DNA from 4 places in the Vibrio sp. KUL78 genome. Region 2 is predicted to be linked to each of the others. Evidence: predicted binding sites of a transcription regulator. Region 2 holds the regulator's gene; each other region holds the start of a gene.
What was found. The regulator CRP, encoded in region 2, controls carbon source genes, mostly activating them, when cyclic AMP is high. The targets are predictions, from matches to a motif close to TGTGANNNNNNTCACA.
Positions count from the first base shown of each region.

Region 1 (7,670 bases), on a different replicon from region 2:
ACTGGTTTATCCATTTCTAGCCAGTCTTCAAGCTGAACACTGAGTAGTGCAGATGAGCCCGCAGCCACATGAAGCTGCAGTGCTTCGCTTAGGTAAGCATCCATTGGTACTAGGCTTGCGTCACGACCAACACCTTCAGGAAGGTAACCGTGCCACGCGACACTATCAATGATGCCTTGCTTGCACTCTAAACGGTCATCAAATAAACCTGCTAGCTGCTCTTCGTTTGGATATAGACCAATCTCACGACCCATTTTAAGGTCATCGCAATGCCAGAAGCCGCGTAGCGTTGGCATATCGTGAGTACATAGTGCAGACATCGATTGATCCGCATAGTGCTCAGGAGAGATAAAGCCGCCATCTTCTGCTGTTTCGAAGAAGAATACCTTGTATGAGTGAACGCCTGCGTCACGAAGGATCTCTACGATTTCATCTGGTACAGTACCTAAGTCTTCACCGATAACACTACATTGATGACGGTGTGACTCAAGCGCTAGGATTGCTAGCATGTCTTCAACTGGGTAGTAGATGTACGCACCTTTCGTCGCGTTTTCACCTTTTGGAATCCACCAAAGACGTAGCAAACCTAGAACGTGGTCGATACGCAGTGAACCACAGTGCTTCATGTTCGCACGCAGTAGCTTGATGTATGCATCGTACGATGTAGCTTGCAGTACTTGTGGGTTAAGTGGAGGTAGACCCCAGTTTTGACCCAATGGACCCAAGATATCTGGTGGAGCACCGATGCTCGCATCCATCACTAGGTTGCCATTGTCTGCCCATGTTTCAGAGCCAGAATCCGCAACACCAACAGCTAGGTCACGGTAAAGACCAACGGCCATACCCTTCTCTTCTGCTAGTGCTTGAGCTTCATTGATTTGAACATCAGCAATCCACTGCAAGTACATGTAAAGCTGAACTTTATCTTGGTTATCAGCAATATATTTTTGAGTCGCTGCATTTTCAAAACGACGGTACTTCTCTGGGAATACCGGCCAACCCCACATGTTGCTGTCTTCTGCGTGAAGCTCAGCGTGGATCGCATCGAATGCGGCTTGATGAAGTAGGCTTTCACCGCCTGCCTCAACGAAGTCTAGGAATAGTTTTGCGCGCTCAGACTGCTTGTCTAGGTGACGAGATTTGAACTCATCGAATAGCAGTGGCAATACGCTCATCTTAAGCTCAGCCACTTCGGTGTAGTTCACCCAGTGTGACTCACGCGCTTTTTGCAGGCGTGCTTGGAACTCAGAGCCACCAACGATTTGCTGTGCATCTGCACTTAGCGCAAATTCTGCGACAGAGCTAACGTCGATGTAAAGAATGTTCAACCAGCGGCGAGAAGATGGGCTGTATGGGCTCGCACCTTCTGGGTTAGCAGGGAACAATGAGTGAATTGGGTTAAGACCCACAAAGTCACCACCACGTGCAGCGATATCCGCTACAAGCTGTTTAAGGTCACCAAAATCACCGATACCCCAGTTATGCTGAGTACGAAGCGTGTAAAGCTGGATACTTGGACCCCAAAGCTTTTTACCTTCATCAATCGCGCTTTGTTTGTAACAAGCACGTGGAGTACGGATAAGTGTCATCTCGTAAGGTGCTTTACGGCGCTTACGCTCTAAGTAAAGCTTGTGGTAACCCCATAGAAGGTTGTTTGGTAACGCAAATACTAAAGGGCCACCCTCAGCACGTTCATCACGAACGATCTGAGATTGAAGATAGCCTTCAAGTACTTCTCCTTGCTCAGTCTCTAGACGCCAGCTGAAATCGCTTTCTCTCGCGCTCACACCTAAATGAAGTTCTACTTCAACGGCATCACCGTCTTTAACAACCAGTACAGGGTCTAGCACTTCCTTCTTATGCTTTTTCTCTGCAGATTTTAGTAGTGATTCATCATTAGTCGTGTCGTAGCCTAAAGACGCAAGCAGACGAAGAATGGTTTCGTCCTCAACTCTGGCTTCGTCGCCCCACGCACTTACGTAGCTGTCGGCTATTCTTGCCATCTCAGCAACTTGTTTTAATGCTGTTTGTTCTGTCATCGCTCTCTCCGAAGGACTTCTCTTAACCTTCAAATCGGTAGGGTTATTATTAATTTTTAAAGTAAAAAGCCAAGGTACCTCTGTCCCTAGAGGAACTGAGGTACCTTAATTTTATTTATTAACGAGAAACTGATTCTAGTTTCCAAATGTTGTTCACGTAATCGCGAATTGAGCGGTCTGATGTGAACTTACCAACCAATGCGGTGTTAAGAATCGCTTTCTTAGCCCAACCAGCTTGGTCTTGGTACTGTTTGTTCATGTCTTCGTGCGCTTTCACGTAAGATGCGAAGTCTGCTAGACATAGGTATGGGTCACCACCGTCAAGTAGGCTGTCGTACGTTGCACGTAGTAGACCTGGTTGACCTGGAGTGAACTCATCACCTAGTAATAGGTCTAGAGATGCTTTCAATAGTGGGTCAGCGTTGTAGTAGTCGTATGGGTTGTAACCTGCAGCTTGCGTGCGTTTCACACCATCAACATCAAGACCGAAGATGTAGATGTTCTCGTCACCGACTTCTTCACGGATCTCAACGTTAGCACCATCCATCGTACCGATAGTAAGTGCGCCGTTAAGAGCCATCTTCATGTTACCTGTACCTGATGCTTCTTTACCTGCCATAGAGATTTGCTGAGAAACGTCAGCAGCTGGAATCAACATTTCAGCCATGCTTACACGGTAGTCAGGGATGAATACCACTTTCAACTTACCGCCTAGGCGTGGGTCGTTGTTTACTTTCTCAGCAACCTTGTTAATCGCAAAGATGATCTCTTTCGCTAGGTGGTAGCCAGGTGCCGCTTTAGAGCCGAAGAAGACAACGCGTGGAGCCATATCAAATGTTGGGTCATTCAATAGGCGGTGGTATAGAGACAACACGTGTAGCAAATCTAGCTGCTGACGCTTGTACTCGTGCAGGCGCTTGATCATCACATCAAAGATAGCATTTGTGTCTAGCTCGATACCCATGTTTTCCAGAACCCAATCAGCTAGACGCTGTTTGTTTTCTTTCTTAACAGCCATGAATTCTTTTTGGAATTTCGCGTCTGTTGCGTATTCAGCAATGCCTTCTAGCTGCTCTAGTTTCGCTGGCCATTCTGGGCCCACTTTTTCAGTGATTAGCTTAGAAAGACCTGGGTTACAGAACTTCAACCAACGACGTGGTGTGATACCGTTCGTCACGTTGTGTAGACGAGTTGGGTACATCTCATGGAACTCAGGGAATAGGTCTGCTTTCACTAGCTCAGAGTGAAGTGCTGCTACACCGTTTACTGCGTATGAACCGATAACACATAGGTTAGCCATACGAACCATGCGGTGGAAACCTTCTTGGATGATAGAAAGCTTAGCTTGCTTCTCACCGTCACCAGGCCACATTGCACGTACTTCTTGTAGGAAGCGGTGGTTGATTTCGAAGATGATTTCCATGTGACGTGGAAGTAGACGCTGGATTAGCGACTCAGACCAAGTCTCTAGCGCTTCTGGAAGTAGCGTGTGGTTTGTGTATGCGAAAGTCTTAGAAGAAATCGCCCACGCGTCATCCCAGCTCAAACCTTTCTCATCAAGAAGGATGCGCATTAGTTCAGGAATAGCGATCGTTGGGTGCGTGTCGTTAAGTTGAATAGTTTCTTGCTTAGGAAGATCCGCCAGTGTGTAACCTGCAGCCTCGTGACGACGTAGAATATCGCGTACAGACGCAGCTGAGTGGAAGTACTGCTGCATTAGACGCAGTGTCTTACCTTTCTCGTGGTTGTCGTTCGGGTATAGAACCTTAGTAATGTTACCCGCATCGATTAGCGCGTGCTGTGCTTCGAAGTAGTCACCGTTGTTGAAGCTTTCTAGAGAGAATGGTGCGATTGCTTGACATTCCCAAAGACGTAGCGGGTATACAGTGTCAGATTCGTAACCAACAATTGGTAGATCCCAAGGCATTGCTTTAACCGTCATGCCAGGAACCCACTTACGAACTTCTTTGCCGCCTACGTTTACAACTTCAACGTGACCAAAGAAACCGATCTCTTGTGCGAGTTCTGGACGAGCTACTTCCCATGGGTAGCCTTCAACACCGCGCCATGCATCTGGTGCTTCTTTTTGACGACCATCTTCGAAAGATTGCTTGAATAGACCGTATTCGTAGTGAAGACCGTAGCCTACAGTTGGGAATTCTTGAGCGGCACATGAATCCATGAAACATGCTGCTAGACGACCTAGACCACCGTTACCTAGTGATGGGTCACGCTCTTCTTCTAGAAGGTCAGTCAGGTTGTGACCTAGTTCAGCCATTGCGTCAGTTACTTGATCGTAAAGACCCATGCTGATTAGGTTGTTACCTGTTAGACGACCGATTAGGAATTCTAGAGATAGGTAGTTAACGCTTTTTGCGCTCTTGATGCGCTCATCTGCTTCAGTTTCAAGCAGGTCAAAAGTCGTTAGCTCAGCAAGCGCACGACCCATTGCTAGATACCACTGACGTTCAGTCGCAGTTTCTACCGTCGTTGCGTAAGTTGCTGATAGGTGTTTCTTAACACTTTCTTGGAAAGAAGCTTTATCAAATTTTTTCTGTTGCGCAGGTTTCATTACGAAATCTCACTTTCAAGTTTTATCCATCTGTCACATATCGTGCATGGTGACGTATCCATAAACATCCTCCTAAGTCCGACTCCCTGAAGGATGAGTGAGGAGGGCGTAGGGGGCGTACTCCCCTTCACTAAGTGATCGATGTCCCATTCCGATATTGGATTCGGTTTTTTCTGGTGATAGCGATCACGCCAAGCTCAGTTTTTAATCTAAGCGCTATCGAAGAAACATTTACTATCGCATCGGTGACTAAATACAAAAATTGCTGTTGAGATCACAGTTAGCCGTAAAAAAGCCCCAAAAAAATCTGAAATTTTGTATACATGGCTGACCAATACCCTTTCGAATGCGTACCAATAAGTGACGAACTTCACATATATGAGGCGTAGTTAGGGTGTGGGACACGCAATAATTAAAATCTAGCGCTCGATCAAACACTGTATAACCTACTGTTTCATAACATCGAGGCTGCTCTATAAAGCTGTGGTAAACGCTCCCTCCTCCTTGAGGAGTAGAAACAATAATTAGTAGGAAATATCTTATGTGGATTCCTTCAAAACTGACTCGACCAGGCCGCTTGCACAACGCCATCGTTCGCCCTCGAGTATTAGATCTGCTTGCACAGGCTCCCTTTTATAAACTTGTTCTTTTTCGCTCGCCTGCAGGTTACGGTAAAACGACCATGGCCGCTCAATGGCTATCGGATAAACCACATGTAGGTTGGTACAGCATCGACGAAAGCGACAATGACCCGTTCCGTTTCGTTAACTACTTGCTGCAGGCCATCAACAAGGCCACCAACAACACCTGTCCTAACGCACAAAAGCTGGCAGAACGTCGACAGTTCTCATCGCTGCATTCTCTCTTTAGCGAAGTGTTTGCCGAATTGACTAGCTATCACCACGAGTGTTACATCGTCTTAGATGACTACCATCTGATCACTGACGAAGAAATTCATGAAGCAATGCGCTTCTTCCTTAAGCACATGCCAGATAACATCACGCTCGTGGTGACAAGTCGTGGAAATCCGCCGCTGGGGACGGCGAATTTGCGCGTACGGGATCTGATGATTGAAATTGGCAATGAGCTTTTAGCGTTCGATACCGAAGAAACAACACGTTTCTTTAGTCAGCGACTGGCCAGTGAAATTGACAATGAAACCGCTAACTCACTGCGCACCTATGTTGAAGGTTGGCCTTCTGCTCTGCAGCTTTTTGCATTGCAGGCCCAGCATCAGAAACGCACCTTGGCGCAATCAGTAGAGACCATGTCTCAGTTCAATCATGCGCATCTATGGGACTACCTCGTGGAAGAGGTCTTCGATCTGCTTGATAAAGAGACGCGCCATTTCCTAATGCAGTGTTCAGTGCTCGATCACTTTAACGACAGTTTGGTCACCGCACTGACCAAACGTGACGACGCGCTTAGTATGATCGAATCGCTCAACCGCTTTGGTTTATTTATTTACCCACTTGAAGGTGAGAACAACTGGTTTAGGTTCCACAACCTATTTGCAGAGTTCTTATCTCATGAGCGTAAAGCGCGTATTCCTCAGCAAGAGCATGAGCTGCATCTAGCTGCTGCAAACGCATGGCTGCAGCAAAAAGTCCCACACCAAGCCCTTCGTCACGCTCGCCTTGCGAATAACAACGACTTAGTGGCTGAAATACTGCTTGAGTTTGGTTGGAAGATGTTCAACCACGGTGAACTGGCAACGCTTGAAGACGCGATTGATGTACTCTCTGCTGACCAGCTCTACAGCCAACCAAAGCTGTGCATGCTGCAAGCTTGGCTTGCTCAAAGCCAGCACAGATACAACGACGTTGGTGAACTGATTGCCAAGGCAGACGCTGAAATGGCGGATCGCCAAGTCAAACTGACGGCAAAAGAAGAAGGTGAGTTCCACGCATTGCGGGCACAAGTTGCTATTAACCAAAACTCTCCTGACAAGGCAATTGAGCTTGCAGAACTCGCGCTAAGCGAGCTGGATCATTCTGAGTATCGCAGCCGAATTGTGGCGACCTCTGTCGTCGGTGAAGTCAACCACGTAATCGGCAACCTCAGCCGTGCGCTGTCTATGATGCAGCAAACTGAGAAACTAGCGAGACAATACCATGTCTACCACCAAGCGCTATGGGCTCAGTTGCAACAAAGTGAAATCCTGATCGCACAAGGCTATGTTCAAGCGGCGTTTGAGATCCAAGAAAGTGCCTTCAAACTGATTGAAGAACAACAACTGCATCAAGTACCTATGCACGAGTTCTTGCTCCGAGTTCGAGCGCAAGTACTCTGGTGTTGGAACCGCCTCGATGAAGCGGAAGAGTGTGCGTACAAGGGCATCGATGTGCTCGGTAACATCGACCCAAGTAAACACCTACACAGCTACTCTATGATTGCACGCATCGCGATTGGTCGAGGTGAGCTAGACAAAGCTTCAAAAGTCATTGAGCAGATCCAGCACCTAATGAAGCAATCGACTTACCACGTAGATTGGACCGCGAACGCATCTCTATCACTGCTTCTATACTGGCAAGCGAGAAACGACATTGAATCGATTGAGCAGTGGCTAGAAACCGCGACTAGACCAGAAGAAGCGTGTAACCACTTCTCTCAATTGCAATGGCGTAACATTGCTAGAGCGCAAATAAACCTTGGTCAGTACGAGCAAGCTCAGGTTACGCTCGACTTCCTCGATAAAGAAGCGAAACAGCATCAGCTCGTCACTGATCGTAATCGCAACCTTATCGTCGAAGCGATTCTCAACGTCCACAACCGTAACGAAGAGAAAGCGAAAGAACTCCTGAAAGAAGCGTTAGTACTTACTAACCAGACAGGCATGATCGGTAACTTCCTCATTGATGGCGCTACCATTGGCCACTTGCTTGCTAACTTGGTTTCAAAGTCTGACTTGGGTGATCTCGAGCGTCACCGCGCTCAATTGCTGATGAAAGACATCAACACCACTCAGCGTAGTCGCTCAGTGCACTTTAACGAAGAGTTTGTTGAAAAGCTGGTCAACCACCCGAACATCCCTGAGTTAGTACGTACTAGCCCGCTAA
Region 1 is NZ_AP045838.1:1,547,775-1,555,444, reverse strand. It holds gene malQ (4-alpha-glucanotransferase) at 1-2,039, opposite strand, end outside; gene AC6I8Y_RS23420 (glycogen/starch/alpha-glucan phosphorylase) at 2,158-4,611, opposite strand; gene malT (HTH-type transcriptional regulator MalT) at 5,153-7,670, shown strand, end outside.
Region 1: the regulator CRP is predicted to act here: its motif matches at 4,787-4,802, upstream of AC6I8Y_RS23420 (glycogen/starch/alpha-glucan phosphorylase).

Region 2 (7,670 bases):
AAAAGAGGCGTGCTTAAATCTGCAAAATCACTACCACGGCAACGTCAATCTGCTGTTGCTACTGAAGTGTCTGGACGAACAGGCACTTCGCTTAAATGCCGAGGATTGGCATCACGTACAATCCAGTCTTGGCCGCACGGAAAAACTGCTGCATCAATTTCGTGATATTCGCCGCCAACTCAAGCACAGTGTGGTTGATAGTCTCTATCGTGAAGCGCTTGAGTTTGAACTTAGCCTTGAGAAGCAGCAGCAATCCGACCTTGTTGATTGCATTAATGCGTTAACGCTCAGCCCGAAACAAGGTGAAGCACTCGTACTCGGCTACTGTCGCCAACTTGGCGCTGAGCATCTCGGGCTTATCTTTGCCAAACCCGTCAGCGAACTCGCTACCAAATAAACACCACACATGACGCAGTAAGCAGTGCCATACTGGAATTAAAGCGACGCCATGCCGTGGGTGTTGCCAGCCAGCGGCGAATAAAGGTGCCAAAGCCAACCCATACCGATGACGTTTGTATCTGAACCAGCAAAAAGATCACTGAGATCCCAACCAGCGACCACCAATAGTAGTCACCGCTCAATGCAAACGAACTCACGGCGGTTACGGACATCACCCAAGCTTTTGGGTTCAAATATTGGAATGTCATGGCTTCAAAGCAGGTCATAGGTTTGGCTTTGCTATCGGACTCTCCCTTATTGATCCCAGCGGTCAGAATTCGCCAAGCCAAATACAGCAAATAGGCGCTGCCCAGCCATTTGAGAACTTCCTGAACCATAGGGTAGGTTTGGAAGATCATGCCGAGACCTGCACCATTCAATAGGATCAAGCTGATCAGACCGAGGCCAATTCCAAGAAAGTGCGGGATCGATCTAACATAGCCAAAATTAGCGCCCGACGCCGTTAACATGACATTGTTAGGACCCGGCGTCCCCGTCATGACCACAGCAAACAATGCCACTGATAGCAAAAATGACCAATCCATCCTTTTTCTCCTGTTGCCATAAAATTGTATCGGTACAATTTTCACAAATACGTTGATTTATTGTTAATGAGAGCTCAGAATAACCCTAACAAAGCCATAAAATAGACGCAAAGGATTTATTGTCACCATGACAATCGAGACAATTACCGTATTCAAGCAAGATCCAGCGCCGATCTACAAGCAGATCGCCGATCAGATCGCCACAATGATCGAAGAGGGCGATCTTGAAGCAAACAGTAAGTTGCCTACCCACCGCTGGCTTGCAGACAAGCTCGGTGTCACGGTAGGCACGATTACTCGAGCGTATGCGGAGGTAGAGCGAAGAGGCTTAGTAGAAGCAAAGGTGGGGGCTGGCACCTATGTCTCCGATACTAATAGACCTAGCTGGGTATTCGAGCAAAGTACGGTGGCACAAGGCGAAATGAATTTCGGCTATAACATTCCGCCTCTGCTCGACAGAGGCGATATGCTGAAACAAGCCATGCAGCGCATCTCAAGCTCGAACTCGCACCTCAACCAACTAATGCTCTATCAGCCGCCCGCTGGACTCGATGCACACCGCAGCATCGTTGCCAAATGGCTCAATGAAAAAGGCATCAAGCTCGCCGCCCATAGGATGCTGTTTAGTTCAGGCGCTCAGCATGCGATTCAGATGGTGCTCGACACCTTCACTCGCGCAGGCGATACCGTCTTAGTGGAAAAGTACACCTACCCTGGCGTGATTAGCTTGGCACGTCAGAATCAGTTGACGCTCAAGGGCGTAGATATGGATGAGTTCGGCATCACGCCAGAGTCTCTAGAGGTATGCTGCCAGCGCTACTCTCCGCGTTTTATCTACTTAACGCCCACGCTGCAGAACCCAACCACCGCCATTATGCCTGAAGAGCGCCGCCGCGATATCTTGCGTATCTGTGAGTCCTATGATGTCTACGTGATTGAAGATGAGATCAACAGTCTGCTGCTAGAACAAGCGCCAGCACCTATGGTGAACTTCGCGCCTGAGCGGGTTATCCATATTGGTGCTTTCTCTAAATGTCTCGCACCGGGTTTGCGAGTGGGTTATGTGAGCGCTCCAGAAAAACTTCATCAGCACCTAGTGATGACACTGCAAAACCACAGCTGGATGATAAGCCCGCTGCTCACAGCACTCACCTGTGAGATGCTGACCTCAGGTGATGCTGAGCGTAACCTCACCATCATTCACAATGAGATGAAAAAGCGCATCGCTGTTGCAGTAGACGCACTGAGCGAGTTTGACCTTCGTTACCAGCAAGGTGGGTTTCATGTTTGGCTAACTCTACCTGAGCACTGGCGACTGAGTGAGTTTGTCAGCAGAGCAGCAGAGCAAGGGGTTATCGTCAAATCGGGCGAGCTATTCGCACCTCCTGGCAGTTCAGTCGCGCCTGCGGTGCGCTTGTCGCTGAGCTCACCTCAAACGATCGAGCAGCTACAATTAGGCGTAGATACTTTAAAAACATTACTACAATCCAATCCCGTAAGTGAATTTACGTTATGAGCAGCAAACACTTTATCGCCGCCAAGGGGCTAGCCAATCCACACATCCAAACGCTTATCCCACGCTTTGTGCGTCGCAAAGCGCTGTTTGAGCCAATTTGGGAAACGCTCGACACCCCAGATGGAGATTTTGTCGAGTTGGCATGGAGTGAAGATCCCCATGGAAAAAGTGCCCAAGGCAAGCCTGTGTTCATTTTATTCCATGGCTTAGAAGGGTGCTTTTACAGCCCCTATGCAAATGGACTGATGCACGCCTTTGCTAAGCAGGGCTGGCTGTCCGTCATGATGCATTTTCGCGGCTGTGGGCCGAATCCGAATCGACTTGCCAGGGCTTATCATTCCGGTGAGATTGGTGACGCAAGACAGTTCATTGAGCTTTTGGATCATCGTTACCCAAATAGTAAAAAGGTTGCCATAGGCATTTCCCTTGGCGGCAATATGCTCACCAACTATCTTGCGCACTATGGTGATGATACTAAGCTGAATGGCGCAACCGTCATCTCTGCCCCGCTCGACCTCGCAGCGTGCGCAAGACGTATAGAGCAAGGCTTCTCTAAGGTCTATCGCTCTTACCTGCTCAGCTCAATGAAAAAGAATGCGCTTAACAAACTCCATCTACTGAGCGAAGTCCTCGGGCTGACCGAAGAGCGCATCAAGAACATGAAAAAACTCTACGAGTTCGATGATTTGATCACAGCACCTCTGCATGGATTCAAAGATGCCGATGACTATTATCAGCGCTGCTCTGGTCTACCTCGCCTACGAGAAATCACGGTACCGACTCAGTTTATTCATGCCAAGGATGACCCCTTTATGACACACGAGGTCATTCCAAACTTTACACTTCCAAACCATATCGACTACCAATTGCTTGAACGTGGTGGTCATGTCGGTTTTATGACTGGCAGTCTCAGGCGCCCGCGTTTTTGGTTAGAAGAGACCCTGCCAAGTTATTACCAGCATCTGATTGACTAGCCAAAAAGAGCAACCACTCCCTTTGTGAATCAGCAGTGGTATAATCGTGCGGTCATAGAATTGAGAGGTATTTATGATCATCCCATGGCAACAAATTGACGCAGATACGCTGGATAACCTTATTAAAGAGTTCGTGCTGCGAGAAGGCACCGACTATGGTGAGTCGGAAGTGTCGCTAGACGACAAGGTTCGCCATGTTCGCAACCAACTCGAAAGCGGTGAAGCCGTCATCGTGTTCTCTGAGCTGCACGAGACCGTCGACATTAAATCTCGTCGCTCGCTGTAATTTTTCGGTAGCGACGTAAGTAGCTGCTATATTGAAAGGCTATTGAACTGAAATTGGCCCACAAGGTCTAACTCCTTATGTGAGTTAGCAAATTTATAACGACAATTACAAATACACAGGAAGTGTTATGTCAGCAAAACACCCGATCATTGCTGTAACGGGCTCCTCTGGAGCTGGAACGACAACAACGTCAGAAGCATTCCGCAAGATGTTCAACATGATGAGCGTCAAGCCTGCGTTTATTGAAGGTGACAGTTTTCACCGCTTTACGCGTCCAGAGATGGATATCGAGATCCGCAAGGCGAAAGAGCAAGGTAAACACATCAGTTACTTTGGGCCTCAAGCCAACGACTTCCCCGCCCTAGAAGAGTTTTTTCGCAACTATGGGCAAAATGGTACAGGTCAGTTTCGCCGCTACCTGCATACCTTTGATGAAGCCGTACCCTACAACCAAATGCCAGGCACCTTTACCCCATGGCAAGACCTGCCAGAAAATAGCGATGTACTGTTTTACGAAGGCCTGCATGGCGGCGTCGTCGACGGTGATGTGAATGCCGCTCAGCACGTTGACCTACTCATTGGCATGGTGCCTATCGTTAACCTTGAGTGGATTCAAAAGTTTGTCCGAGATACCCGCGATCGCGGCCACTCAAGAGAGGCGGTCACCGATTCGATTGTTCGCTCAATGGATGACTACTTAAGCTATATCACGCCACAGTTTTCGCGCACTCACATTAACTTCCAGCGCGTGCCAACCGTCGATACCTCCAACCCGCTCAACGCCAAAGGCATTCCGAGTTTGGATGAGAGTTTTGTGGTGATTCGCCTGCGTGGTATCAAGAACGTCGATTTCCCTTACCTGCTCGCCATGATTGATGGCTCATTTATGTCTCGCCACAACACCATAGTGGTCCCAGGGGGTAAGATGAGTTTTGCGATGGAATTAATCGTCAGACCAATACTTCAACAGCTCATAGAAACCGGCAAAATAGGTTAGGTTTTGTGAGCCGAATCTCGATGATTTTTTATACCGTGATCATGTGCACAGTTTTGTATAGATAAATGGGCTTATGACACGATTAAAATCAAGAAAAGTGGCGCAAAAAAGGATACTATTTCTTTGAAACAGAAGATCGCTTGCGCCATCTTCAAAGTGCTTTTATGCTAGTAAGTCTTAACAAACGGGCTTGCTAACAAATATGGAAAGCAGCAAGCATACCCTGCAGAGGAAGTAAGATATATGGTTCTAGGTAAACCTCAAACCGACCCAACGTTAGAGTGGTTCCTTTCACACTGCCACATTCACAAGTATCCATCGAAGAGCACGCTTATCCACGCGGGCGAGAAAGCAGAGACGCTTTACTACATCGTAAAAGGTTCTGTAGCGGTACTTATCAAAGATGAAGAAGGCAAAGAGATGATCTTGTCTTACCTTAACCAAGGTGACTTCATTGGTGAACTAGGCCTGTTCGAAGAAGACCAAGAACGTACAGCATGGGTACGAGCAAAATCACCTTGTGAAGTTGCGGAAATCTCATTCAAGAAGTTCCGTCAGCTTATCCAAGTTAACCCAGACATTCTAATGCGCTTATCTGCTCAGATGGCAAGTCGTCTACAAGTGACTAGCCAAAAAGTAGGTGACCTAGCGTTCCTAGACGTAACGGGTCGTATTGCACAGACGCTACTAAACCTAGCGAAGCAACCAGATGCAATGACTCACCCAGACGGCATGCAAATCAAGATCACTCGTCAAGAGATTGGCCAAATCGTTGGTTGTTCTCGTGAGACAGTAGGTCGTATTCTTAAGATGCTAGAAGAGCAGAACCTGATTTCTGCACACGGTAAGACTATCGTGGTTTACGGTACTCGTTAAGAGCGCGTCGCAAGATTTAAAAAGCCACCTTCAGGTGGCTTTTTTTATTTTTGGGGTTTGTTATTTTTGGAGACTACTGATGCGTACTCTCAAAAATTTTGTCCGCCGATGCAGCAACAAAACCTTGATAGTAACTGCCATCGGCTAGCTGGTAACGCTTGGCAAACTCATAGAAGCCACCAGGAATCACCTGGTCACCATCAGTAAATGCCACGGACACTTTGTCTGCCATCGTCGAGGATTGCTCCAAAAGAACCTCTGGTGAGCCTTTTACCTCGCCACCCGATTCATTTATCGCAAATCCTGCATCACGAAGGTGCTGGTTTACGCCAACAACCTCTGCAAAGCGATCAAGCTGGTTCACGCTCACCGTAAAGTGATTCGCGCCATAACCATGAGCGGCAAGCCATGAAGCGTACTCACTTTCTTGCGCCAGTGTTTGGAAGTCTTGATAGCTTAGATCCCACAAGCGGCCACCATATAAGAACTCAGCAGAAGTTAGCTTAGCACTGTCCACCTGCGCCACTAGCTTAGCCACGATATCTTGTAGCGATTGAGAGCACTCTTCCACTCGCAATTCGCTGATAAACACCTTAGGAAGCAGAGCATTGCTATGTTCTAGGTGAATCGCGGTCAGCTTTTTGGATTCAAAATCGTAATGGCCACTCACCTCGTAACCAAGGTCTAGAAACGGCTTAGCCAGCGTGTCGATACCGAGCGGTGCGACATTAAAGGTTCGCAGAGCAATATGGTCATTGATGAGAGACTCATCTTCTCTCAGCAAGTCATGAACCTTGTGAGCTGAAGGACATAAGCGAGTAATGTAGTCTTGCCACAAATGGTCAAATAACGCGTCAACAGTCATAACCCACTCCTTATAGTTCGATGCCAGGGCTCAAGGTCGCAGGAAGAACGGTGTTATCGCCTTCCATTGATGCCATAGGGTAAGCACAGTAATCCGCTGCGTAGAACGCACTTGGGCGAAGGTTACCAGAAGCACCTGGGCCACCAAATGGCGCATCACCGCTCGCGCCCGTGAGCTGACGGTTACGGTTTACAATGCCTGCTCGGATGTGGTCTGTGAAGTATTGCCACTCCTCATCGCGCTCTGAGATAAGACCTGCCGATAGACCAAATCGAGTGTCGTTAGCCAGTTCTACCGCTTGCTCTAGGGTCTCGTAGCGCACCAGTTGTAGCAGCGGCCCAAAGTACTCTTCATCAGGAAGCTCAGCGATATCTGTCGCATCTAGTAGTGCTGGGGGTTACGAACGCCGCATTCAAGCGTTTTGCTTCGACTAAGCTCTTACCGCCCAGCTTCACCAGTTCAGCTTGCGCTGCAATAATATGGTCAGCGGCCTGCTCTGAGATCTGCGGTCCCATAAATGGCGCTGGCTCTGCAAACGGCTCATCAATGCGAATCTTCTTAATGGCTGACACTAAGCTTTCTACTAATTGATCACCTTTTTCACCAAATGGCACATAAAGGCGTCGTGCGCAGGTACAACGCTGTCCGGCACTGATGTAGGCTGATTGCAAAATGGTGTACACCGCTGCATCAATATCACCAAACGCTTCACTGACAACAAGTGGGTTGTTACCGCCCATCTCAAGCGCCAGCATCTTTCCAGGTTGACCAGCAAATTGACGATGAAGAATATGACCTGTATTAGCACTACCCGTAAACAACACGCCATCGATGCCCTTTGAATCAGCAAGAGCAATACCGGTTTCTTTACCACCTTGAACCAGGTTAATGACACCGGCAGGCAGTCCTACCTCTTCCCACATTTTCATCGCTATTTCACCCACCAGTGGCGTTTGCTCTGAAGGCTTAAAGACTACCGTGTTCCCTGCCAATAAGGCCGGTACGATATGACCATTCGGTAAGTGACCAGGGAAGTTATAAGGGCCAAACACTGCCATAACACCAAGGGGCCTGTGACGGAGGACAATTTGGTTTCCAGCAGCTTCGCGTTGGCTCTCGCCTGTACGTTGGTGGTAGGCACGAATCGAAATGGCAATCTTACCGGCCATTGCC
Region 2 is NZ_AP045837.1:3,239,662-3,247,331, forward strand. It holds gene AC6I8Y_RS15080 (TIGR02444 family protein) at 1-397, shown strand, start outside; gene AC6I8Y_RS15085 (LysE family translocator) at 387-983, opposite strand; gene AC6I8Y_RS15090 (aminotransferase-like domain-containing protein) at 1,111-2,499, shown strand; gene AC6I8Y_RS15095 (hydrolase) at 2,496-3,473, shown strand; gene AC6I8Y_RS15100 (YheU family protein) at 3,547-3,759, shown strand; gene AC6I8Y_RS15105 (phosphoribulokinase) at 3,887-4,756, shown strand; gene crp (cAMP-activated global transcriptional regulator CRP) at 5,000-5,632, shown strand; gene AC6I8Y_RS15115 (DUF1338 domain-containing protein) at 5,706-6,497, opposite strand; partial or broken gene astD (succinylglutamate-semialdehyde dehydrogenase) at 6,508-7,670, opposite strand, start outside.

Region 3 (7,670 bases), 380 kb from region 2:
CGATTTAAGGTGGTCAGGCATAATGTTTGCCATCATAAGACCTAACGTTTTCTCATCGGCATCTTTGATTGAGACCTCGCCGACAATCGCGCCATCGAACACGACAAGAATGCGGTCAGAAAGGCTCAAGATTTCATCGAGCTCTACCGAGACTAAAAGTACCGCCTTATCGGCATCGCGCGCTGCGATGATCTGCTGGTGGATGTATTCAATCGCGCCGATATCAACACCACGAGTCGGCTGCCCAACCAAAAGCACATCCGGGTTTTGTTCCATTTCACGGGCAATCACTAGCTTTTGCTGATTACCACCGGAGAAGTTAGCGGTTTTCAAAGTCGTGTCGTTGGGGCGCACATCCCACTTATCCATGCTCGCCTGACAGCTCTCCTTGATGGCCTGCTTGTCTTGCAGAAGACCTTTGTTGTATTGCGGCAGGTGATGGTAGCCAAGGATATAGGCCTCTTGCGCCTCGAACTTGTTGATAAGCCCTTGTTTGTGGCGATCTTCGGGAATATGCCCCACGCCAATCGCACGAACCTGCTGCGGATCGAGCACAGTGTGTTTATCGATGTGACTGCCATTGATGTTAATGCTGCCAGAGTAAGGCTGGATGATGCCGGATAGCAGGGCGAGGATCTCGGATTGACCATTGCCAGATACGCCAGCAATACCGACCACTTCACCTTGACGCACGCCAAAGCTCACGCTTTTCACGCGCTCGACGCCTGCGTCATCAAAGTACTGTAAGTTATCGACTTTAATCAGCTCTTTCTTCGGATGGGCCTCTGACTTATCGACTTTGAGGCGAACTTTGCGTCCTACCATCAGCTCAGCCAGTTGCTCTTTATTGGTGTCGGCGGTCACTACATGTTCTACCATCGCACCTTGGCGCATGACGGAGATGTTATCGGTGATCGCCAATACTTCACGCAGTTTGTGCGTGATGATCATAATGGTGGTGCCTTGCTGACGAAGTTTGTCGAGGATCTTAAATAGGTGATCCGCTTCTTGAGGTGTCAGCACGCCCGTTGGCTCATCGAGGATCAAGATCTTCGCACCGCGATAGAGCGCCTTTAAGATCTCCACTCGCTGCTGAAGACCTACCGGAAGCTCGCCAACTATGGCGTCTAAAGGGACTTCCAAGCCATAATCTTCGGCCAGTGCTTTGAGTTTCTTTTTAGCTTTGCCAAGGCTTTCTTGTAGCTTCCATCCATCTTCAGCGCCGAGAACAATGTTCTCGAGTACGGTAAAAGTCTCCACCAACATAAAGTGTTGGTGCACCATGCCGATGCCTGCCTTGATCGCTTCTTGAGAGTTCGTTGGCTTATAACGTTCGCCATTGACGGTCATCTCGCCTGCATCTGCGTGGTAAAAACCGTAAATAATACTCATAAGAGTGGACTTGCCTGCACCATTTTCACCAATGATGCCGTGAATCGTGCCTTGTGGAACTTTCAGGTCGATATACTTGTTGGCGTGCACCGCGCCAAATCGCTTATCGATCTGCTTGAGTTCGATGGCAATAGATTGTCCATGTGTCACTAGATACTGCCTTATAATTATACGCCGCTGTTTTTAGGCAGCGGCGTTGTTATATTTGAACCTAGGTTGTTGATAAATAGCTACAACATAGGTTTTCATTCTGAGTGTATGAGGTTATATGTTACACGTGTTGTCAGACATGTAGTCGTGAACGGCGATCTTGCCCGATACGATGTCAGCTTTAAGGCCGTCTAGGTACTCTTTCATTTCTGGTGTGATTAGATCTTTGTTGTAGTCATCGTATGCCCACTCAACCGCACCTTCTTTAAGACCTAGCACCTTGATGCCTGCTTCCCAGTTACCTTGCTCAGCTTCTTCCCACGTGTTGTAAGCGGCAACGCCTACCTTCTTAACCATTGACGTCAGCATAGTGCCTGGTTGTAGGTGGTTTTGGTTTGAGTCAACACCGATAGCGAAGTTGCCCGCATCTTTCGCTGCTTGGTAAACACCCATACCTGTGCCGCCTGCTGCTGCGTAGATAACGTCCGCGCCTTTAGAGAACTGAGATTTAGCAAGCTCAGAGCCTTTCGCTGGGTCAGCAAACGCTGCAGGCGTAGAGCCTGTCATGTTTTGGAAGGTTTCGATTTGTGGGTTTGCGTATTTCGCACCTTGGCGGTAGCCGCACTCAAACTTACGAATTAGCGGAATGTCCATGCCACCTACGAAGCCAACCTTCGCAGTTTTTGATGCTTTAGCGGCAAGTGCGCCGACTAGGAATGAACCTTCATGCTCTTTAAATACAATAGATTGCACGTTTGGCTTATCAACCACCATGTCGATGATCGTGAATTGAATGTCTGGGAATTCAGTGGCAACCTTTTCTACCGCTGAAGCCATGTTGAAGCCAACAGCAACGATTGGTGTGAATCCACGGCTCGCTAGACGGCGCAGACCTTGTTCGCGCTGTGCTTCATTCTGTGGTTCAAATTCACGTACCTTAATGCCTTTATCTGCATTGAAGACTTTTACACCATTTTGGAACACGGCTTCGTTGAATGATTTGTCGAATTTACCGGCTGTATCGTAAACCACTGCTGGTTTTGCTGCGAATGCACCAAATGAAGTAACTGCCACTGCGAGTGCAGACATTTTTAGAATAGTTTTTTTCACGATCAATTCCCTTATAGTGTCGAATGATGGGGCATCATTGACGATTCGATAGGCTAGGCGTATCCAAAATAACTTGCCTAGAAAGTAGTCGTTTGTAAAAACATGATCTGGCCAGCCACAAGCAAACCGAACAGTTTACAAACAATGCGTGCCATTTTATCGTTTGCTTGTGCAAAAAAAACGCTTTGCATGGCAGCATTGAGGTATAAGTCACAACTTAGTGACAAAACTCTAACTATTGCAGCTATCCTTTGTATAGCGAGGCGCAACGCGTTAAATACTGCAATCGATTACACCTTTTTTTGGGATTCATGATGTTGAAGTTAATGAAGAAATGGCTAAAGAAGTATGACGAATGGTGTGCCTCTCTCGGTCTCACTCCAGAGAACAAACGCAGCTGCGTTCCATACAAAAAAGAGCCCAACCGCGATGATAGATAGTCACTGTCATCTCGATCTACTTGCGGATAAAAAAGAGATCCAACAGGTACTTCTCGATGCGAAGAGCGCTGGTGTACAGAAAATTGTTGTCCCTGGGATCAATGAAGCGAATTGGGAGCGAATTAGAAAGCTCTCGACAGACTACGACCAGATCCATTATGCATTAGGTTTTCATCCGCAGTTTTTAGATGGCGTTACGAAAAGCAGTCTCGAGCGACTCGCTCAACTGGTTGAGGAACAGGTTCCAGAAAAATGTGTGGCGATTGGCGAGTGCGGGCTCGACTTTTATCAGGGTCGTGAGGATGAAGCCTTTCAAAAGCAGGTTCTAGAAGCTCAGATAACGTTAGCCAACCACTGCAAGTTGCCAGTATTACTCCATTGTCAAAAGGCTCATCAAGACCTTGTGGTATTACTTAAACAAACTCAGCCGAAATATGGCGGAGTTGTACATGGCTTTAGTGGCAGTCTGCAACAAGCGATGGACTTCGTAAAACTGGGTTTAAAAATTGGTGTAGGCGGTGTCATTACCTACGAAAGAGCAAAGAAAACACGCGCGACGATAGCGGCTTTGCCTTTGGAAAGTTTGTTAATAGAAACAGACGCACCTGATATGCCATTAAGTGGTTATCAGGGCAGTCCTAATGAGCCTAAAATGATAAGTTTGGTGCTATCTTCTTTAATTGAGTTGAGAAATGAATCCGAGCAAACGGTTGCCTCACAATTGGATGTCAATAGCAAATCTACGTTTAATTTTTGTGATTAAAATTTACTTAAATTGTGAATTCGAAAACGTTTGCAGAGTCTATTTGTGAGATTGATCACAAATCTCAGTGTATCTTCCATGTGTTCAGAACGAAAGTGTGAGGGGGGTACTACTTTCTTTTCTGTGGGTTTGTATAATCGCCCCCGCTTTTGAGCTTCAATTTTTGTTACACGCCAAATTTATTATATAAGGAAGTCATAAACTATGAGCCTGTTTATGAGCCTGGTTGGTATGGTAGTGCTTATTGCAATCGCAGTACTACTATCGGATAACCGCAAAGCTATTAATATCAGAACTGTGGCTGGCGCATTTGCTATCCAATTTGCACTAGGTGCATTCGTTCTTTACGTACCTTGGGGTCAAGAGATCCTACGTAGCTTCTCTGACGCTGTATCTAGCGTGATTAACTACGGTAACGACGGTACGTCATTCCTATTCGGTGGTCTTGTTTCTGACAAGATGTTTGAAGTATTCGGCGGCGGCGGTTTCATCTTCGCTTTCCGTGTACTACCTACACTAATCTTTTTCTCTGCGCTAATTTCTGTACTTTACTACCTAGGTGTAATGCAGTGGGTTATCAAGATTCTTGGTGGCGGTCTGCAAAAAGCGCTAGGTACATCTCGTGCGGAATCTATGTCAGCAGCAGCTAACATTTTCGTAGGTCAAACCGAAGCACCTCTAGTTGTACGTCCTTTCGTACCTAAGATGACTCAATCTGAGCTATTCGCTGTAATGTGTGGTGGTCTAGCTTCTATCGCTGGTGGTGTACTTGCAGGTTACGCTTCTATGGGCGTGCCAATCGAGTACCTAGTAGCAGCATCTTTCATGGCAGCACCTGGTGGTCTTCTATTTGCTAAGATCATCAAGCCAGAAACAGACGAGCCAGTAGAACAACTACACAGCATGCAAGCTGAAGGTGAAGACAAGCCAGCTAACGTTATCGACGCAGCAGCGGGCGGTGCATCAGCAGGTCTTCAACTAGCGCTGAACGTAGGTGCAATGCTAATCGCATTCATCGGTCTTATCGCTCTGGTTAACGGTATGCTTGGCGGCATCGGTGGCTGGGTTGGTATGCCTGAACTACGTCTAGAATTGATTCTAGGTTGGATCTTCTCACCACTAGCATTCCTACTAGGTGTGCCATGGTCTGAAGCGACAATTGCTGGTGAGTTCATCGGTATGAAGACGGTTGCGAACGAATTCGTAGCATACGCGAACTTCGCACCATACCTAGGTGACGCAGCACCAGTTGTTCTTTCTGAGAAGACTAAAGCTATCATCTCATTCGCTCTATGTGGTTTTGCGAACCTTTCTTCTATCGCAATCCTACTAGGTGGTCTGGGTAGCCTTGCACCTAAGCGTCGCGGTGATATCGCTCGCATGGGTGTGAAAGCAGTAATCGCAGGTACGCTATCTAACTTGATGGCAGCAACGATTGCTGGTTTCTGTCTAAGCCTTGCTGGCATGTAATTGCTCGCGTTAAGGTAATTAGTATATAGACGCCGTATTAAATCGCCCCGTAGCAAGAAATTGCTGCGGGGCTTTTTTGGTTTTTGGGGGCCAGAAAACCTCAATAGTCCTTTTGGGATAAGGGATGAATGATGGACAACGGAACTTTTTTGAGATACAAACCGTTTGCGTTTTAATCGGTACTACCGTTTTTGAGATCACTCCTATACTGTATAGGCTACTCAGTAACTCATCGTGTGTTTAAGGTAATGACACAGACAATTGATGAGTTATTCAGCCAGAGCCAGTTCTCACCACAGATAGGAATCAGGTGATCTAAACGAGCAGGTACTGTGCGGTGACAGGGATAGCAATTGGTGAGGCAGCGAGTTTGCCGAGCCGAGTCTTCAAGGAACCAAGTCCGTTCATTTATTGCTGACGTGTTTGTCAGGTAATTAATTGAATATATTGACCGGAGATAGAAATGAGCGATTTAAAATCAGCAGCTCTACGTGCACTAAAACTTATGGATCTAACCACGCTAAATGACGACGACACTAACGAGAAAGTGATCGCACTATGTCATGACGCGAAAACGGCTGTGGGTAACACAGCTGCGATCTGTATTTACCCTCGCTTTATTCCTATTGCTAAGAAAACCCTTCGTGAGCAAGGTACACCAGATGTACGTATCGCGACGGTAACCAACTTCCCACACGGTAACGACGACATTGAAATCGCAGTAGCAGAAACCAAGGCTGCAGTTGCTTACGGCGCAGATGAAGTAGACGTGGTGTTCCCATACCGCGCACTGATCGCTGGCAACGAAGAAGTAGGTTTCGAGCTAGTGAAACAGTGTAAAGAAGCGTGTGGCGATATTCTTCTGAAAGTTATTATCGAAACCGGTGAGCTAAAAGAAGAAGCACTTATCAAGAAAGCATCAGAAATCTGTATCAAAGCAGGTGCTGACTTCATTAAAACCTCTACAGGTAAAGTGCCAGTCAACGCGACTCCAGAGTACGCTCGCATGATGCTAGAAGTGATTCGCGATATGGGCGTTGCTAAGACCGTTGGTTTCAAACCAGCTGGTGGCGTGCGCACTGCGGAAGACGCGGCTGCTTACCTAGCAATGGCAGACGAAATCCTAGGCGCAGACTGGGCAGACAACATGCACTACCGCTTTGGTGCATCAAGCCTACTGACCAACCTACTGAATACATTAGAAGTAACTGACGAAACTGCGGATCCTAGCGCGTACTAAGTTACTTTGCGGGATTTGGGGTTTCGCGATTGACCCCTCCTTGCCTCCCTTTATAAAGGGGAGGAACCACTGGCTCGCTAGCGCATCGCCCTATATTCAAAAATATAGGCGACGCGACGATAGGAGCGAGCCCGAGGTTCTCCCCCTAATATAGGGGGAGTTAGAGGGGGTATAAAACGCCTATCTAAACCATCCACACGCCCGCAACTTCTACCCTACACTTATTTTGTACTTCAGCACTTCGCTGTGGAGGCACTAATGTATTTACCTCAAGAGATTATTCGTAAAAAACGCGACGGTCATGAACTAAGCGCGGAAGAGATCAACTTCTTCATTCAAGGTGTTGCGAAAGACACGGTATCGGAAGGTCAAATTGCCGCATTTGCGATGACCATCTTCTTCAATGAAATGACCATGCCAGAGCGCATTGCGCTGACGTGTGCCATGCGTGACTCTGGCATGGTTATCGACTGGAGCTATATGAATTTTGGCGGTCCGATTGTCGATAAGCACTCAACCGGTGGCGTGGGGGATGTTACCTCCCTAATGCTTGGTCCAATGATTGCAGCTTGTGGTGGCTTCGTTCCTATGATTTCAGGTCGTGGTCTTGGCCATACAGGCGGCACACTGGATAAGCTTGAAGCTATCCCAGGCTACAACATCACCCCGACTAATGAGGTATTTGGTGACGTAACGAAAGAGGCAGGTGTAGCAATCATCGGTCAAACCGGCGATCTTGCACCAGCTGATAAGCGCGTTTACGCGACACGTGATATCACGGCGACGGTTGACAACATTTCGCTTATCACAGCGTCTATTTTGTCGAAAAAGTTGGCTGCGGGCCTAGAATCTCTAGTGATGGACGTAAAAGTCGGCTCTGGTGCCTTTATGCCAACGTACGAAGCATCAGAAGAGCTTGCAAACTCAATTGTTGCAGTGGCAAACGGCGCGGGTACAAACACGACTGCGATCCTCACTGATATGAACCAAGTACTGGCATCCTCGGCGGGCAATGCGGTGGAAGTGCGTGAAGCCGTACAGTTCTTGACTGGTGAATACCGCAACCCTCGCTTGTACGAAGTGACGATGGCTCTGTGCAGTGAGA
Region 3 is NZ_AP045837.1:2,860,890-2,868,559, reverse strand. It holds gene AC6I8Y_RS13370 (ABC transporter ATP-binding protein) at 1-1,542, opposite strand, end outside; gene AC6I8Y_RS13365 (BMP family lipoprotein) at 1,657-2,652, opposite strand; gene AC6I8Y_RS13360 (DUF5363 family protein) at 2,967-3,092, shown strand; gene AC6I8Y_RS13355 (TatD family hydrolase) at 3,082-3,855, shown strand; gene AC6I8Y_RS13350 (NupC/NupG family nucleoside CNT transporter) at 4,060-5,325, shown strand; gene deoC (deoxyribose-phosphate aldolase) at 5,789-6,565, shown strand; gene deoA (thymidine phosphorylase) at 6,824-7,670, shown strand, end outside.
Region 3: the regulator CRP is predicted to act here: its motif matches at 3,900-3,915, upstream of AC6I8Y_RS13350 (NupC/NupG family nucleoside CNT transporter).

Region 4 (7,670 bases), 1.4 Mb from region 2:
CATCAATATCTACCGAAGCCGCCAAGTGTGACTAACGCTCTGGAGTACGATCAAGACGTTGATTTAGAGAACTACTACGTCAGTGAGAAGTTAGACGGAGTGCGAGCAATCTGGACGGGAAAACAGCTAGTAACGCGTTCAGGGCGAGTATTGAACGCGCCCAACTGGTTTATTCAAGCTTTACCAAACATATCGGTAGAGGGAGAACTTTGGGCTGGGAGAGGTGCTTTTAGTCAAGTTCAAAAGACGGTGCTGGATAAAGCACCAAACGATGAGCAGTGGCAAGGCATTACGTTTATGTTGTTTGATGTGCCGGGTCACTTGGGTACTTTTGAACAGCGTTACGAATATCTCACAACTTTCTGTGACTCATTACCATACACACACATCCAATGTGTCGAGCAAATGCTTATCGCCACACATAAAGAGTTGGCATCGCTCCTCGCGGATGTTACTGAGCAGGAAGCAGAAGGTTTGATGTTAAAGGCGCGGCAAGAAATCTACCATCCCGGAAGAAATAGCTCGTTAATCAAGGTCAAAACGGTTCAAGATACTGAAGGCGTTGTTGTCGGATACAAGCCCGGGAAGGGGAAGTTTAATGGCGTAATGGGCGCACTGCTTATTGAGATAAAGGGTGGCGTACGACTATACGTAGGAACGGGATTCACTGATGAAGAGAGAAAGCAGCCTCCAGAAATTGGTAAAATCGTTACTATCAAACACAATGGATGGACTGATAATGGCGTACCTAGGTTTGCTAGATTTCATCGCATTAGAGAGCAAGAGTAGCTGGAGCTAGTTATTTCGAATGGATGACAGAGAGCGCCCGCAGCGTTCAAACAACCCTTTCCAATATTTAACGTGCTCTCTACTGGTCTCCTTAAATTCAAGGTGTCGCTGGTGAAGGCTATAGACATTAGCGTCGCTTTGAGAGAGCAAGGCGGAAACGAACTGCGTTTCCTGAGCGATAGCTTGATACTCAGAGTCAACATAGGATAAATACGGCTGTACTTCTTCGACAAACACATTGTTGAAAACATTAACAAGGTATTTAAATCGAGATGAATCTCTGTTCTTACCACAAATAATCTGGTCATCGTATGTGTTGAGCTGGTTGGTAATGGTGCGCATCCAATGTGCGCTCGCTTCCAATGAAAAAGCTAGGCGACCGATGACATTACTTTTCTCTAATTGTTCTTGGTAAGGTGTGAGCAGCGGAGGTCGCTCAATCGTTGCCCGGTCGCTTGTCGCAATGAACTGAGCCACTTGGTTAAATGCAGTTAATGACTCGCGCACTTGGAGCGCCGCACTCCCTTTATTGGCTACTAGCCAATCGTGCCCGTTGAGTTGTGAGCGCATTGCATCACTTGTATAAACGAGGTTGAAGAAATAGTCCGGCAGGTACTGATACTTAACGCTCAAAATATCCTGTAAGCTCGTTTTGAGCTCTAATTCGATTTGGTTCGAGGCTAGGCATCGTTCTAATCCATCAATGAGCTTTAATTGATAATCAAAATTTCGAAACTGGTCCTGCACCTTACCTAATACGGAGTTTCGCTCCGCAATAAGTCCGAACAGCTGACATTTACGAAGTTGGTAGCTATCAACAAGTCCCAGCGTTGTCCTAGGTATCTCTTTAGTTAGCTCTCTTTTCGATGGGAGTTCGACCAGAGTTAACTCGGGAGGAGGGAGTAAGTCACTCTCTTGAACATTCGCTATTCTCTCTTGATAGTCAATAAACTTAGCTGATGGGCTATCGTTGAAACAACCAGCGAGCATAACCGGTGCAAGCAAAAGGCTTGCGCGCGTCATAATGTTAGCTGAAAGAGAGTAGCGTTCAGGTCTCATAATGGCTTCTAATTGAACTCTAGCAGTTGTATGTTTTTACAAGGGTTTGTACGTAAGGATAGAGCATTTATGGTCATACCAGGCGTTGAATAACTCAGTTGTAGCATTGGGCAAACTGCATTACCTCTCACAACCCCAAGAATGAATATCCGCTACTATGATAAACAGAATGAAGAAATAAGGAGCCGTGATGAGCGATGAAGTAAAGTTAGACTATGTAGAGTTTGCAGCCAAAGACCTAATAAAGACAAAGCAGTTCTTCACCGATGCGTTTGGATGGGACTTTCAAGATTATGGCGATGAATACAGCGCGTTTTCTAATCAGGGACTTAATGGCGGTTTTTATAAAGCAGACATGTGCTCTGTGGCAAGCAAAGGCGGCGCGCTGTTGGTCTTTTACAGCCCCTCGATTGAAACAACCTACGATAAGGTCGTAAAGAGCGGCGGTGTGATTGTGAGAGAGATCTTTGACTTTCCAGGTGGGTGCCGCTTCCACTTTAGTGAGCCAAGCGGTAATGAATTTGCCGTTTGGTCGGAGTCGCGATAACAAAAAGGCTCTGGCGATAAACCAGAGCCTTGCCATTTTGAGTGTTTATAAAGCTAGTAAACGACTTTTACCTTCTTTGCACACTCTACCGCTTCGTCGATAGCGGTCTCTAAAGATTTACGCTTTGTCAAAATGACACCTAGGCGACGGCGACCATCGATGTCTGGTTTACCGAACAAACGAATCTGTGTTTGTGGCAGTGATACTGCGTCTTCAATGCCCTCAAAGCGAATGTTGTTTGAAGTCCCTTGACCCAAGATAACGGCTGATGCTGCTGGACCATATTGGGTGATACCATTTACCGGTAAACCAGTAAACGCACGTACGTGAAGCGCGAACTCAGACATATCTTGAGAAATCAGTGTGACCAATCCCGTGTCGTGTGGGCGAGGAGACACTTCATTGAAGATAACCTTGTCACCTTTAACGAACAGTTCAACACCAAAGATACCGTAACCACCCAGTGCGTTTACAACTTGCTCAGCGGTGTATTCTGCCGCTTTTCGCGCGTTATCAGACATGACTTGTGGCTGCCATGACTCGCGGTAGTCACCGTCTTCTTGACGATGCCCTACCGGTGCACAGAAATGAACGCCATCAACCGCTCGAACGGTAAGCAAGGTGATTTCGTAGTCGAAGTCGATAAAGCCTTCAACGATAACGCGTCCTGCGCCAGTACGGCCGCCTTCTTGAGCATAAGTCCATGCAGACTCAATATCCGCCTCAGTCTTGATGACACTTTGCCCTTTGCCAGAAGAACTCATCACCGGCTTCACAACACATGGTACGCCAACGTGAGCAACTGCCGCTTTAAAGTCGTCATAGTTGTCGGCAAATTGGTAAGGTGATGTATTAAGTCCCAGCTCTTCTGCTGCTAGACGACGGATACCTTCACGGTTCATCGTCAGCTTGGTTGCATTAGCCGTTGGTACGACATTCAGGCCTTTTTTCTCAAGTTCAACTAGCTTGTCAGTCGCGATGGCTTCGATTTCTGGTACGACGTACGCAGGCTGCTCTTTTTCGATGATAGCTTCGAGTGCTTCCCCGTCGAGCATATCCAGTACATAGCTGCGGTGAGCAACTTGCATAGCAGGGGCATCTGCATAGCGGTCACAAGCAATGACTTCGAGACCGAGACGCTGACATTCGATGGCAACTTCTTTTACCAAGTTCACCTGAGCCCAACAGTAATACACGCGTAGCATTTTCACGAGTAGCAGTACCAAACATATAATATCCTTGATCGTTCATGAGGAAGAATTGCGGTGGATCATACTGGAATTAACCAAGAAAGCAATCGTTTGCGCGGCAAATTGCCATTCCTTTTCAATAGACATAAAAAAAACAGCCCCGCTACTAAGCGGGGCCGATAAAAAGGTTCGAATTCATATCATTACAACGAGATGTACTCGAGTGGAATGTCTGGATCAATGGCCTCAAGAGTTGCTTGAGTGTCTGCAAGGTGGCTAATTTTCCCAGATGCCATCTCAGCAAGTGCGACTAAACGAATAGATTCGAATGATTCACCATCAAGTAATAACTGCATAAACGCTACTTGAAGTGGAGGAAGGCTCGGGTTGAACGCCGCGTTTTCAGCATAAGCACCCTGGTATACCTTTCCGCTTTCAGTCGCAATAGCAACGCCACTTAAGTTTTGTGTGTAAGGAGAGTGGCTTCTATTGAGGGCATCAACTGCCGACAAGATCAATGCGTCTGTCTCTTCAGTCGATAAACCGTGTTGCTTTGGGCTCATTAGCGCATCAGTAATGCCAAGATCTTTAGGACCAAAAGACTCAGGTAGATACTCTTGAAGTGTCATCGCGTCACGTTGAGGCAATTGAACAACTAAGGTATCTGCTGTCGTAAGTTCATTCATAAACTGACGACAGTGACCACATGGACTGTAGTTAATGGTGATGTCTTTAAGACCAGTTTCACCCTTCATCCAAGCGTGGCTAATCGCAGACTGTTCAGCGTGAACAGTTTGACCCAATTGCGCGCCAATGATTTCCATGTTGGCACCGAAATATAACCGACCCGACAAACCGCGAACGATGGCACCGACATAAAACTCTGAAATTGGTGCGTAGGAGTAAGCGGCAGCAAACGGGAGTAGAGCGACACGAAGTTCATCGTCTTCGAGTCCTGAGATTGCCAATAACTCTTCAAATTGCGACTTAGAAATCGTAGCGTCGAAGTCGGACGCAGTAATAATAGGCTTTAGAAAGTTTGCAATATGTTCTGGGATTTCGGCCAACTCAGAATCAAAACGATCTGTCATGCGGTTTCCTATGTAATTGGACGTTTTCTTACATTCTAAGCAAGTTTTGAAGAAGTAAAGGTGATCTTTGTCACATATTAAAGTGCAATGAGTGTAACGTTATCATAATAAGAGTGATGTCACACAAATTATGGATTGGTGGGATCCACCAATCCACAATCGTGCTTAGGTAAGTCTAGGTTAAGAGATGAGGTGTGTAAGCCAAATTGAAAATGCGAACATTGATGGCGCTAGAATAGAAGTAATGACACCACATATAACCAATGCTAATGAACTAAAAGCAGCGTCTCGCGGGTCTTTCTCCGCACTTGTCGCGGTCCCAAGTGCGTGTGATACCGTCCCCATCGTTAAACCTTTGGCGATTGGGTGGGTGACACCAAAGATGTTGTAAATTGGGTATGCCATTATGGCGCCAAATAGTCCGACAAGGAGTACTAAGATAGCCGCAATAGAGGGCTCTCCGCCCAAGTGACTGGAGACTTCCATAGCAATTGGTGTGGTTACAGATTTACCAAGTAAACTCGCAATTAGGTCCATATCTGCACCTAGCAAGACTGCGATGATTGATGCTGTAAACATTGAGGCAATACTACCTACACCACAAGCAAGCGCGATGATACGCCAGTTTTGACGAATCTGGGGAAGTTGTTCATAAAGTGGGTAAGCCAGCGCGACTACGGCAGGTTGCAGTAAATAACTGATCCATTCGTTATCGGCGTAATAGGTATCAAACGATACGTCGAACCAGACTAGAACGGGGATCAATATTGCGATACTAATGAGTAGTGGGTTGAAGATCGGGTTTTTCACTTTCATTGCAACGAAGCGTGCGAAGAAAAATACCGCAACGGTAATAGGAAGCCACATATTATTTGTCTCCCTTTTTTAAGAAGCGATCGAGAAATACCGAAAGCGCGATCAATACGATAAAAGACCCACCAACGGCACTTGCCAAAATAGGTAGGGCATTCTCTACTAACATTTCAAAATGGTTCATTAATCCCACACTGATAGGCACGAACAGCAGGATCATATAACGAATAAACACGTGAGCACCTGGCTGAACGATGGAGGCAGGTATGGCGCCAGTGGCTAGTGCAGTGAATAGGATGAGCATTCCGAAAACACTGCCAGGGATTGAAACACCTAACAAGCTTTGAATCGCATTGCCTAGCCATAGAGAAAAGAAAATGACAGCAAAAGACAGTAAATAGCGAAGCACGGTTTTGAGCATGGCTTCCTCTTAGTGATGAATAGTATCGCAAAACATGTCGCAGCCACACAGGTAAAGAGTCGGTGGCTGCTTTTTAACTACGAGGATGGAGCAGTTAAGAAACGAGACGCTCCACGTAGCGGTAGACGGATTTTAGTATGGCGAGCTTCTTCTCGTCAGACTCATGTTCGTGAACTAAGTTTTCCATATTTAGCATGTAGTCTTCAATACGACTTTCGAAAAATTCACGACAATGATTTGCCCACTTCTGCTGCTCAGCCTCATCAAGGGTCCACGCAAAATGGCGGGCTCGGTATCTAAACAACAGAGGTTCAATTCGAGAGTCGCTAAAACTAATGTCTAATGCGGATAGATTGTTCGGGTCGGTATCTCGAATAATATCCATCGCACTGCGATCTGCAGGTGTAAAGAAACCACTGTAGAGCTGAGTATCAACGTCATCATCGTTTTCAAACTCTCTTTCAATGCCATATAGCCCAATTAGCTTTTCTCGTATTTCTGGGTTCTGCTTGATGAGGGCAAGATTCTTCAAACATTGTTCTCTATCGATGCCGATCACACCTGCATTTTCTGCGGTTAGCGTTTTAGCTGGAGCAAGAATAGGGCATTTGTTTAGATGAATAAGTTTAAGTGGAACGGGCAGTTCACCTTCTGCTAGATCATCGTGTCTAGTGTAGAGCCTTTTGTGAAGTGCTTCGACATCTAAATCGAGTAACGGCTGAGGATCTTTGGCGAGATCGGCAACAATCACGGCATTTTGGTTTGTTGGGTGCCATGCAATTGGTACTACCCAGCTCGTGTATTGGCACTCTTTACCGAGCATTCCAGACACGTGCATAAGTGGCGTCATATTGACGATATCCACGAGCTCATTGAGTTTGCGTTTGGTTCGCATTGAATAAAAGTAGTCGAACAGCTTAGGTTGTGCTGCTTTAACTTTCTTAGCAAGCTCGATGGTTGCAATGACGTCTGCCATCGCATCGTGTGCGTTTTCGTGCTCAATACCATTCGCGACAGAAAGGTGTTCTAACTTGAAACTGGTAAAGCCTTCCTCGTTTTCAGGCCACTCAATACCTTCAGGGCGAAGAGCATGGCAGGCTCTCATTACATCGAGCAAGTCCCAGCGTGAATTGCCATTTTGCCAGCTCCATGCATATGGGTCGATGAAGTTGCGATAGCAGGTATATCGAGTGACTTCATCGTCGAAGCGAATACTGTTATAGCCAAGACTTGTGGTATTTGGCGCCGCTAATTGCTCATGGATCTTCGCGATAAATTCAGGTTCTGGAAGCCCTTTTTCCTGACAAAGTTGAGGTGTGATTCCGGTAATCAGCGCTGCTTCTGGCGAAGGCAGATAATCAGCAGGTGGCTGGCAATAAATGACTAAAGGGTCGCCAATGATATTGAAGTCAGCATCTGTCCTAACGCCCGCAAATTGACAAGGTCTGTCTTTCGCTGGGCTAACACCCCAAGTCTCGTAATCAAAGAAGAAAAAAGTGGGTTGGTGTCGGGACATTCGAAGTGCTTCCTTAAGTCGTAAAGTCAGCCGTGTAATCAAGGCTTTCCAGTAATCTCTTATTAGACCATTGCTGCTATTACAAGGCAATGAACAAACAAAAATACCCCGACACACGCTGCTTTAATCGCCAAACCACCATCAAATTCGAATAAAGATACAATACGGCGATTTGTTTACTATATTGAAAAGAAAATGCCGAGGTAGATCGCATGGTTAGAGTGCCATTTATCATCGCTTGCGT
Region 4 is NZ_AP045837.1:1,855,625-1,863,294, reverse strand. It holds gene AC6I8Y_RS08685 (DNA ligase) at 1-789, shown strand, start outside; gene AC6I8Y_RS08680 (DUF3080 family protein) at 796-1,848, opposite strand; gene AC6I8Y_RS08675 (VOC family protein) at 2,039-2,395, shown strand; partial or broken gene purT (formate-dependent phosphoribosylglycinamide formyltransferase) at 2,449-3,625, opposite strand; gene cdd (cytidine deaminase) at 3,789-4,676, opposite strand; gene AC6I8Y_RS08660 (LrgB family protein) at 4,857-5,543, opposite strand; gene AC6I8Y_RS08655 (CidA/LrgA family protein) at 5,545-5,910, opposite strand; gene sbcB (exodeoxyribonuclease I) at 6,005-7,426, opposite strand.
Region 4: the regulator CRP is predicted to act here: its motif matches at 4,785-4,800, upstream of cdd (cytidine deaminase).